2 regions of the Streptomyces sp. KL116D genome follow, and region 1 is predicted to be linked to the other one. Evidence: riboswitches for the same ligand, from Rfam matches in the RefSeq annotation. Region 1 holds a riboswitch; the other holds the start of a gene.
What was found. Region 1 has a riboswitch for cyclic di-AMP ahead of RBJ77_RS45455 (M23 family metallopeptidase). Riboswitches for the same ligand answer to the same signal wherever they lie in the genome.

Region 1 (4,910 bases):
GCTACGCGCGGGCCGCGCTCGCGTACGGCTCCCAGGTGGCGGCGCCGGTCTGGCTGCCGCCGGTGTACGCGGGCCCGCCGGTGAACCGGGCGCCCGCGTACAACCCCTATCTCCGCTGACGCGGGACCGTCAGGCGGAGGCCGCCGTGAGCCGGCCGACCTCGGCGTCCGTCAGCGCCAGGTCGGCGACCGCGAGCAGCGCCGGCAGCTGCTCGACCGTGCGCGCCGAGGCGATCGGCGCGGTCACGGTGGGCTGCGCGGCGAGCCAGGCCAGGGCGACGGTGGCGATCTCGGCGCCGCGCTCCTGGGCGATCTCGTCGAGGACGGTCAGCACGTTCCGGCCGCGCTCGGTCTCCAGGTGCTTGCCCGCGCCGGCGGCCCGCGGGCTGTCGACGGCGGTACCGGGACGGTACTTGCCGGTCAGGAAGCCGGCGGCCAGCGCGTAGTAGGGGACGGCGCCGAGGCCCGCGCGCGAGGCGATGTCCTGGCGGGCGCCCTCGTAGGTGTCGCGCGAGACGAGGTTGTAGTGCGGCTGGAGGGCGACGTAGCGGGCGAGGCCCTCGCGGTCGGAGAGGTCGAGGGACTCCTGGAGCCGCTCCGGCGAGATGTTCGACGCGGCGATGTGCCGCACCTTGCCCGCCCGCACCAGCTCGTCGAGGGCGCCGATGATCTCCTCGACGGGGATCGTCTCGTCGTCGTCGAAGTGCGTGTAGTACAGGTCGATGTGGTCGGTGCCCAGGCGCTTCAGGGAGGCGTCGGCCGCGGCCTTGATGGTGGCGCCGCGCAGGCCCCGGAAGTCGGGGTGGCGGGCGACCTTGGTGGCGATGACGACGTCGTCGCGGTTGCCCCGGGCCTTGACCCACTTGCCGATGATGGTCTCGGACTCGCCGCCGTGGTTGCCCTCGACCCACGCGGAGTACGAGTCGGCGGTGTCGATGAAGTTGCCGCCACCGGCGACGTAGGCGTCGAGCACCGCGAAGGACGTGGCCTCGTCGGCGGTCCAGCCGAAGACGTTGCCGCCCAGCGCGAGCGGGAAGACCTCCAGGTCGGAGGAGCCCAGCTTGCGGAGTGCGGAGGAAGAAGAGGAAGCAGAGGAAGAAGCGGAGGACGTCATGCCCCGATTCAACACCTCTGCGGAACACGGCGTTCAGGGCAGGCAGAACCGGCAGCCCTGGCGTCGGGGGGTTGCCGCCAGGACCGCCGGGGTTCGAGGAGACACCCGGAAGCGGGCAGGACTCAGAGGGTGAGGCCCTTGCCGCGCAGCCACGCGGCCGGGTCGACGCCGGTGGCCTGGCCGCCGGGGTGGACCTCCAGGTGGAGGTGGGCTCCGGTGACGTTGCCGGTGGCGCCCACGCGGCCGATGACGTCGCCGGTGGTGACCTTCTGGCCGACGCTGACGTTCATCGAGGACTGGTGGCAGAACCACAGCTCGGTGCCGTCGTCGAGGGTGAGGACCGTGCGATAGCCGTACGAGCCGGCCCAGCCGGCCTCCGTGACCGTGCCGGAGTGGATGGCGTAGATCGGCGTACCGGTGGAGGCCGCGAAGTCGAGGCCCGTGTGGTAGCCGGAGGACCACATGGAACCGGGCTGGCCGAAGGTGCCGGTGAGCGTGTACGAGGCGACGGGGAGCTTGAAGCTCTTGGCCAGCTTGGCGAGGCGCTCGGCCTCGGCCTTCCGCTTGGCCGCCTCCTCCGCCTTCTTCTTCTCGGCGGCGGCCTTGGCGTCGGCCGCCTCCTTCTTGGCGGCGGCCTCCTCGGCGGCCTTCTTCGCCGCGGCCTCCTCGGCCGCCTGCTGCGCGGCGGCGTCGGCGGCGTCCTGCTGGGTCTCGGCCTGCGCCAGGATGCGGGCCCGCAGGGCCTCGCCGGCGTCCTCCTGCCCGTTGCCCACCGTGGTGAGCGGGGCGGTGGACGGGGCCTGGGCGTCGTCGGAGCCGGAGTCGTCGGATATCAGCGCGCCCACGCCGGGCAGCGACTTGGCCTCGGGCAGCGAGTCCTTGACGGCCGAGAGGTCGGGCATGGAGATGTGGACGGCGGGCTTGCCGCCCTGCGCGGTGGCGATGCCGCCCGCGCCGACGGCGGCGATCACGCCGACGCCGAGAACCGTGGAACTGCGCGCGAGGCCGCCACGCTGCCGGGCCACGCGGTGCTTGCCGCGGACGGGGCGGACGGATTCCTCGGTGGGGTTCCACTCCTCCCAAGTCTCCTGGGCGGTGCCGAACTCGTCGTCATTCGGCGGGTAGGAGAACTCGGGGGCAGGCCGGTTGGACGCCACTGGGGCGCGCTCCTTTCCTTCCTTCTCGCCTACCGGGTTAGCTGACGGGTTCGGAGCAGGAAGGTCTCCTACCGACATCGCGAGCATCAGCGATGTCCGATTCACCCCAAGTTGGTGGTTCCCCGGCTCCCTTGCGGGATTAAGCGCGTGCGCGCGGAGCCGACTCTTGTGACGGCTGGGACGACCGCGCTGCGTTATCGAACGTTAATAGACAGCCGACAGTATTTCCAAGCCGTTCCCACTGATCGTTCACGTCTTTGGCCTGGACTTAACGGGGCACGACCGGGCGGAATCGGGCGAGTTGGCCGCCCGTTCGTCCGCACCGGAGCTTCACCTTTTTCTGACGGTGTATCAATTGTTATGCGCAGGGAGGTCGTTCGGTCACACCTCGTGACAATGATCAAGGGCGTCGAACGGCGAGGAGCGCCATGTCGTCCGTCGCGCCCCCTCCGGTGTGCTCCCGCACCTCGTCGACGAGGGCCGAAAGCAGTGCGTCGGGTCCGGGGAAGATGCGGCCGGTGAGCCGGGCCGCCGGATCGTAGAAGACGCCCTGCTCGTCGCGCGCCTCGGAGAGTCCGTCGGTGTAGAGGAGCAGGGTGGCGGCCGGCGGGAACTCCGCCTCCGTGGCCCGGTCCGGCCAGCTGCCGAGCTCGCTCATGCCGAGCGGCAGCGCCGCCTCGTCGGGGCCGAGCACCCGCACGGTCCCGTCGTCGTGCAGCAGGATCGGGTCGGGGTGCCCGCGGTTGAGCACCCGGACCAGGTCGAGGCCGTGCGGGAGCTCGGCGAGCACGGCCGTGGTGAAGCCCTCGTAGTCGTCGACGCCGCGGCGTCTGGTGCCCTCCCTGGCCAGGGCCCGCTCCAGCCGCTGGGCGACCGCCTCCAGGCTGCCCTCCTGCTCGGCGGCCTCCCGGAACGCGCCGATGACGACGGCCACGGCGGCGACCGCGCCCATGCCCTTGCCACGGACGTCGCCGACCACCAGCCGGACGCCGTGCGGGGTGTCCTGCACCGCGTACAGGTCCCCGCCGATGAACGCGCCGGCCTGCGCCGCCTCGTAGCGCGCCGCGATGGCGAGCCCGCCGATCCGCCCGGCCGGCTCGGGCAGCACGGCGAACTGCGCCGCCTCCGCGATCTGCCGCGCCGAGGCGAGCTGTTCGTCGCCGCGGCGCACGATCCGGTTGATGAAACAGGCCAGCACGCACACCGTCGCCACCGTGACCATCTCGGTGATGACGTCGGGGTGGAAGACGTTCGTGTATCTGAGGTGGACCGCGACGATCGCGGCGATCGACCCGACCCCGGCCAGGATCGTGCTGCCCAGCGAGAAGAACGGGGCGGCCACCAGCGGCGCCGCGCTGAACAGCGGGGACCCGGCGAAGCCGGACGGCGTGAGGTACTCGTACAGGGCCCCGCCCAGGATGAGCAGCACGGGCAGCAGTCGCAGGAAGGCACGGACGCCGACGGTGTCCGCCGTATACCGGTGCCTTCCTCCGCGCCGCTGCCCCACCGCTCGTCTCCTGTCCGCGCCCGGGTTCCCGGCGTCTCACCAAGGGTTCCCGGACCGGGCGCGGGCGGCGACCAGGGCTGCTCCGTACGGGTTACCGGGGGATGGTGCCGCTCAGGGGCGCGGGAAACCGCGCGGCCGGCCACAGCGAACCCGCACCGAGCCGAGAACGCCCGCTCCTACGGCGAGACGGTCCGCGGCCCCGGTGAGGCGAGCCGCCCGGACCGCCCGAGCCCGCGCAGCCCCAGGGCCCCGGCTGCCCCGACGCCGGCCAGCACGAGCCACGGCACCGCGGGCACCCCCCGGCCGGCGTCGAGGAGGAGGCCCGCGCCCAGGTTCCCCACGGTGATCCCCACCCCGCACACCGTGTTGTAGAGCCCGTAGTGCGTGGCGACCCACCGCCCGCCCGCGAGGGAGACGACCGTGTCCATCTCGAACGGGTAGAGCACCGCCGTGGCCGCCGCAAGACCCGCCGCGCACACCAGCAGCCCGGCCACCCCGGTCCACCCGGCGCCCCCGGCCGCGGGCACCAGGAACGCGGCGCCCATCAGCCCGAGCCCGGCGACCAGGCACTGCTCGCGCCGCCACGTCCTGCGGCACAAGTCGGTGATCCGCAGCTGCCCGGCGAGCGCGACGAGCCCCGACACGACGAACAGCGCACTCGTCGCCGCCCGCCCCGCCGTACCGCCGCCGACGAGCCGCTCCACGGCGAGCGGCAGCGCGAGGTAGACCTGGAAGGACAGGACGTACGAGGCGGTCATCGCGAGCGAGAACAGCCAGAAGGAGCCGTTGCCCAGGACCGTCCGCCACTGCCCGCTCTCCCGGTCGGTGCCGGTGCGCCGCCGCACCGGCAGCCGCAGCGTCTGCACCACGGAGAGCACCGCGAACAGCGCCGCCGACACCGCGCACGTCAGCCGGAAGTCCACCCCGGTCAGCGCCAGCCCGACGAGCGGCCCGAGCAGGATGCCCGCCTGGTAGTAGACGTTGAACAGGGCGAACGCCTCGATCCTGCGCTCCTCGCCGGCCTCCGCCGCGACGTACGCCCGGACCGCCGGATTGAACAGCGCCCCCGCGAGCCCGGTCGCGACGGACGCCCCGACGAGCACCGGCAGGGTGTCCGCGAAGGCGAGCGCGCC
Region 2 (4,910 bases), on a different contig from region 1:
GTAGCCCGAGCGGGAACTTCGCCAGGTGTCAGCACGCTTGCATACAGTGGCAGGACTGGCAGCAGTTCTGTGGTTTGCTGCGTATTTCGCGTTCTCCGCGATCGAAGGGACGTACATGCCCATGGGTCACACGGCCACCGCCGAGGCCGGCTCCGGCGGCCTGACAGCGACCGAGCACCGGCTGGCCAACGGCCTGCGCGTGGTGCTCTCCGAGGATCACCTGACCCCGGTCGCGGCGGTCTGCCTCTGGTACGACGTCGGCTCGCGCCACGAGGTCAAGGGCCGCACGGGCCTGGCTCACCTCTTCGAGCACCTGATGTTCCAGGGCTCGAAGCAGGTGCACGGCAACGGCCACTTCGAACTGGTCCAGGGCGCGGGCGGCTCGCTCAACGGGACGACGAGCTTCGAGCGCACGAACTACTTCGAGACCATGCCCACCCACCAGCTGGAGCTCGCGCTGTGGCTGGAGGCGGACCGCATGGGCTCGCTGCTGGCCGCCCTCGACGACGAGTCGATGGAGAACCAGCGGGACGTGGTGAAGAACGAGCGCCGCCAGCGCTACGACAACGTCCCGTACGGCACGGCGTTCGAGAAGCTGACCGCCCTGATGTACCCCGAGGGCCACCCGTACCACCACACGCCCATCGGCTCCATGGACGACCTGGACGCGGCCACTCTTGAGGACGCGCGGAACTTCTTCCGCACCTACTACGCGCCCAACAACGCCGTGCTGTCGATCGTCGGCGACATCGACCCGCAGGAGACCCTCGCCTGGGTCGAGAAGTACTTCGGGTCCATCCCCGGCCACGACGGCAAGCCCGCCCCGCGCGACGGCGCCCTGCCCGACGTGATCGGCGGGCAGCTCCGCGAGGTCGTCGAGGAGGAGGTGCCGGCCCGCGCCCTGATGGCCGCCTACCGGCTCCCGGGGGACGGCACGCGCGCGTGCGACGCCGCCGACCTCGCCCTGACCGTGCTGGGCGGCGGCGAGTCGTCGCGGCTCTACAACCGGCTGGTGCGCCGTGACCGCACCGCTGTCGCCGCCGGGTTCGGCCTGCTGCGGCTCGCCGGGGCGCCCTCCCTGGGCTGGCTGGACGTGAAGACCTCCGGTGACGTCGAGGTGCCGGTCATCGAGGCGGCCGTCGACGAGGAGCTCGCCCGGTTCGCCGAGGAGGGCCCGACGGCCGAGGAAATGGAGCGCGCGCAGGCCCAGTTGGAGCGCGAGTGGCTGGACCGGCTGGGCACGGTCGCGGGCCGCGCCGACGAACTGTGCCGGTTCGCCGTCCTGTTCGGCGACCCGCAGCTCGCCCTGACCGCCGTACGGCGCGTCCTCGAGGTGACCGCCGAGGAGGTCCAGGAGATCGCCAAGGCCCGCCTGCGCCCCGACAACCGCGCGGTCCTCGTGTACGAGCCCACGGCCCCGGCCGAGACCGACACCGAGACCGACGCCGATACCGCCGAGAACGCTGAGGAGGCGGGCCGGTGACCGAGCAGCTCGCGATCATGGACTTCCACCCGCAGCCGCAGGCGGGCGCGCCCAAGCCGTGGGCGTTCCCCGCCCCGCAGCGCGGCACGCTCGACAACGGCCTGACGGTGCTGCACTGCCACCGCCCCGGCCAGCAGGTCGTCGCGGTCGAGATCAACCTCGACGCGCCGCTGGACGCGGAGCCGAAGGGCCTCGACGGCGTCTCCACGATCATGGCGCGTGCCTTCAACGAGGGCACCGACAAGCACTCCGCCGAGGAGTTCGCGGCGGAGCTGGAGCGCTGCGGCGCCACGATGGACGCGCACGCCGACCACCCCGGCGTCCGCGTCTCCCTCGAGGTGCCGGTCTCCCGGCTGCCCAAGGCGCTCGCCCTGCTGGCCGACGCCCTGCGGGCGCCCGCCTTCGCCGACAGCGAGATCGAGCGTCTCGTCCGCAACCGGCTGGACGAGATCCCGCACGAGAGCGCCAACCCGGCCCGCCGCGCCGCCAAGGAGCTCTCCCGGCAGCTCTTCCCGGCCGGCGCGCGCATGTCGCGCCCGCGCCAGGGCACCGAGGAGACCGTCACCGCCATCGACGCGGCGGCCGTGCGCGCCTTCTACGAGAAGCACGTGCGCCCCGCCACCGCGACGGCGGTCGTCGTGGGGGACCTGACGGGCGTGGACCTCGCCGCACTGCTCGCGGACACCCTCGGCGCCTGGACGGGTGACACGGCCGAGCCGCGCCCCGTGCCGCCGGTCACCGCCGACGACACCGGCCGCGTCGTGATCGTGGACCGCCCGGGAGCCGTGCAGACGCAGCTGCTCATCGGCCGCATCGGACCCGACCGGCACGACCGCGTGTGGGCCGCGCAGATCCTCGGCACGTACTGCCTGGGCGGCACCCTCACCTCCCGCCTGGACCGGGTCCTGCGCGAGGAGAAGGGCTACACCTACGGGGTGCGCTCCTTCGCCCAGGTGCTGCGTTCGGCGCCCGACGGCACGGGCGCGTCGATGCTCGCCATCAGCGGCTCCGTGGACACCCCGAACACGGGACCGGCGCTCGACGACCTCTGGCAGGTGCTGCGCACCCTGGCGGCCGAAGGCCTCACGGACGCCGAACGGGACACGGCGGTGCAGAACTTGGTGGGCGTGGCCCCGCTGAAGTTCGAGACCGCCGCGGCCGTCGCGGGCACGCTCGCCGACCAGGTCGAGCAGCACCTGCCGGACGACTTCCAGGCGCAGCTGTACCGCCAACTGGCGGCCACGGGCACCGTGGAGGCCACCGCGGCGGTCGTGAGCGCCTTCCCGGCCGACCGCCTGGTGACGATCCTGGTGGGCGACGCCGCGGCGATCGAGGAGCCCGTCAAGGCCCTCGGCATCGGCGAGGTGACCGTGGTCACCGGCTGACCCGTGCCGCCCTGCTGAACACCCTGCTGAACCCGGAGCCCCGGAGGCCATACAGGTCTCCGGGGCTCCGTGGTGTCCCTCACGTCCCTTCTTGTCCGCCCTCGGATCGAACAAGGGTCACGTATGTCCGAATTGGGGCGGAGGTTGCCTGTCTGCTCTGTGGCATGCACTACAAAAGCCGGGATCCGTTTGTCGATCGAAAGATGTCCCGCTTAGCGTCGGTCCGGCTGTCCGCCAGACACACGTCGCGCCCGCGACACCGGACAGTCATCGCCGAGTCCCCCGTGGCGCGAGCCAGGGGAGCCGGGGACCCACCGCAGTCCCTGGGGTGAATCGGACGCTCTTTCCGGCCGTGAGGCGGGGGAGGGGGCCCGTAGGAGACCTTCCTGCTCCGAACCCGTCAGCTAACCCGGTAGGCGAGAGGGAAGGAAAGGACCAGCCCCTTCATGGCGTTCACCCGTGCCACCGGGAAGCACCGTCGTCCGAGCCGTCTCACGCGAACCACCGCGCACGTCGCGGGTGTCGCGGCGCTCACCACGACCGGTGTCATCGGAGGCCTCGCCGCCCCCGCTCTCGCCGCCGACAACGCGGCCGCCGAGCAGAACGGCCTCACCCAGGCGATAGCCATCGGCGACTCGCTGGCCGACCAGATCGACGCGCAGGCCGTCGCGCAGAAGAAGGCCGCCGACGCGGCCGCGGCCAAGGCGGAGGCCGAGAAGAAGGCCGAGGCCGAGGCCAAGAAGAAGGCCGAGGAGGCCAAGCGCGAGGCCGAGGCGAAGGCCAAGAAGGAGCGCGAGGCCAAGGAGCGCGCCGCCCGTGAGGCCGAGCGCAAGCGCCTGAACACCTACGTGGCGCCCATCTCCGGCTCGTACGTCTCCACCGCCTACAAGGCGAGCAGCGGCCTGTGGTCCTCCGGCAGCCACACCGGCATCGACTTCCACGCGGCGAGCGGCACCTCGGTGCACGCCGTCGGCATGGGCACCGTCGTCGAGGCCGGCTGGGGCGGCGCGTACGGCAACAACATCGTGATCAAGATGAACGACGGCACGTACACCCAGTACGGTCACCTGTCCTCCATCGGCGTCTCCGTGGGTCAGTCCGTCACCCCGGGCCAGCAGATCGGCCTCTCCGGCGCCACGGGCAACGTCACGGGCCCGCACCTCCACTTCGAGGCCCGCACCGGCCCCGACTACGGCTCGGACATCGACCCGGTCGCGTACCTGCGCTCGCACGGCGTGGGCGTCTGACGCACCGGCGACAGCATCATCCGAAAGCCCCGGCTCACCGAGCCGGGGCTTTCGCGTGCGCGGACCTCGCCTGGCCAAAAAATATCCCTGGATTCCGGCCCGCCGTCGGAAATTCGGGAACGGTGGAATAGAGTCGATGGGCAGGCGCGCTGACCGGGTGTTCATCGCGTTCGCACGGGCGTCAATCGACCGCGTTTCGCGGGGATTAAGGCGGAGGTCGGGTCATGCGCATTCCCGCGCACTCGGTATGCACGGCCATCCGCGACGACATCGTCGCGGGTGTCTACGAGCGCGGCGGCAGGCTCACCGAGGAACAGCTCGCGCGCCGCTACGGAGTCTCGCGCGTGCCGGTCCGCGAGGCGCTGCGCACCCTGGAGGCGGAGGGGTTCGTCGTCACGCGCAGGCACGCGGGCGCGTGCGTGGCCGAGCCGACCGAGCGGGAGGCCGCCGACCTCCTGGAGATCCGCATGCTGCTGGAACCGCTGGGCGCCGCCCGGGCCGCGCAGCGCCGCACCGACGCCCACCTCAAGGTCCTGCGCGGCCTGGTCAGACTGGGTCAGGAGCGGTCCAGGGGCGGTCAGAGCGAGGATCTGCGCTCGCTGGGCGGCTGGTTCCACGAGACGCTCGCCCAGGCCTCGGGCAGCCCCGGACTGATCGCCCTGCTCACCCAGCTGCGGCACAAGATCGCGTGGATGTACGCCGTGGAGAGCCCGGCCCAGCCGGCCGAGTCCTGGGCCGAGCACGGCGCGATCGTGGACGCGGTGGCCCGCGGCGACGCCGAGCGGGCCCGCTCCC

Region 2: another riboswitch for cyclic di-AMP. It lies ahead of RBJ77_RS13830 (M23 family metallopeptidase); the one in region 1 lies ahead of RBJ77_RS45455 (M23 family metallopeptidase).

The regions. Positions count from the first base shown of each region.
Region 1 is NZ_JASERH010000122.1:21,482-26,391, forward strand. Features, by position in the region: gene RBJ77_RS45445 (PrsW family intramembrane metalloprotease) at 1-119, shown strand, start outside; gene RBJ77_RS45450 (aldo/keto reductase) at 130-1,113, opposite strand; gene RBJ77_RS45455 (M23 family metallopeptidase) at 1,236-2,270, opposite strand; cyclic di-AMP (ydaO/yuaA leader) riboswitch at 2,282-2,426, opposite strand; gene RBJ77_RS45460 (PP2C family protein-serine/threonine phosphatase) at 2,671-3,777, opposite strand; gene RBJ77_RS45465 (MFS transporter) at 3,954-4,910, opposite strand, start outside.
Region 2 is NZ_JASERH010000035.1:137,211-142,120, forward strand. Features, by position in the region: gene RBJ77_RS13820 (M16 family metallopeptidase) at 116-1,483, shown strand; gene RBJ77_RS13825 (M16 family metallopeptidase) at 1,501-2,868, shown strand; cyclic di-AMP (ydaO/yuaA leader) riboswitch at 3,130-3,302, shown strand; gene RBJ77_RS13830 (M23 family metallopeptidase) at 3,315-4,115, shown strand; gene RBJ77_RS13835 (GntR family transcriptional regulator) at 4,340-4,910, shown strand, end outside.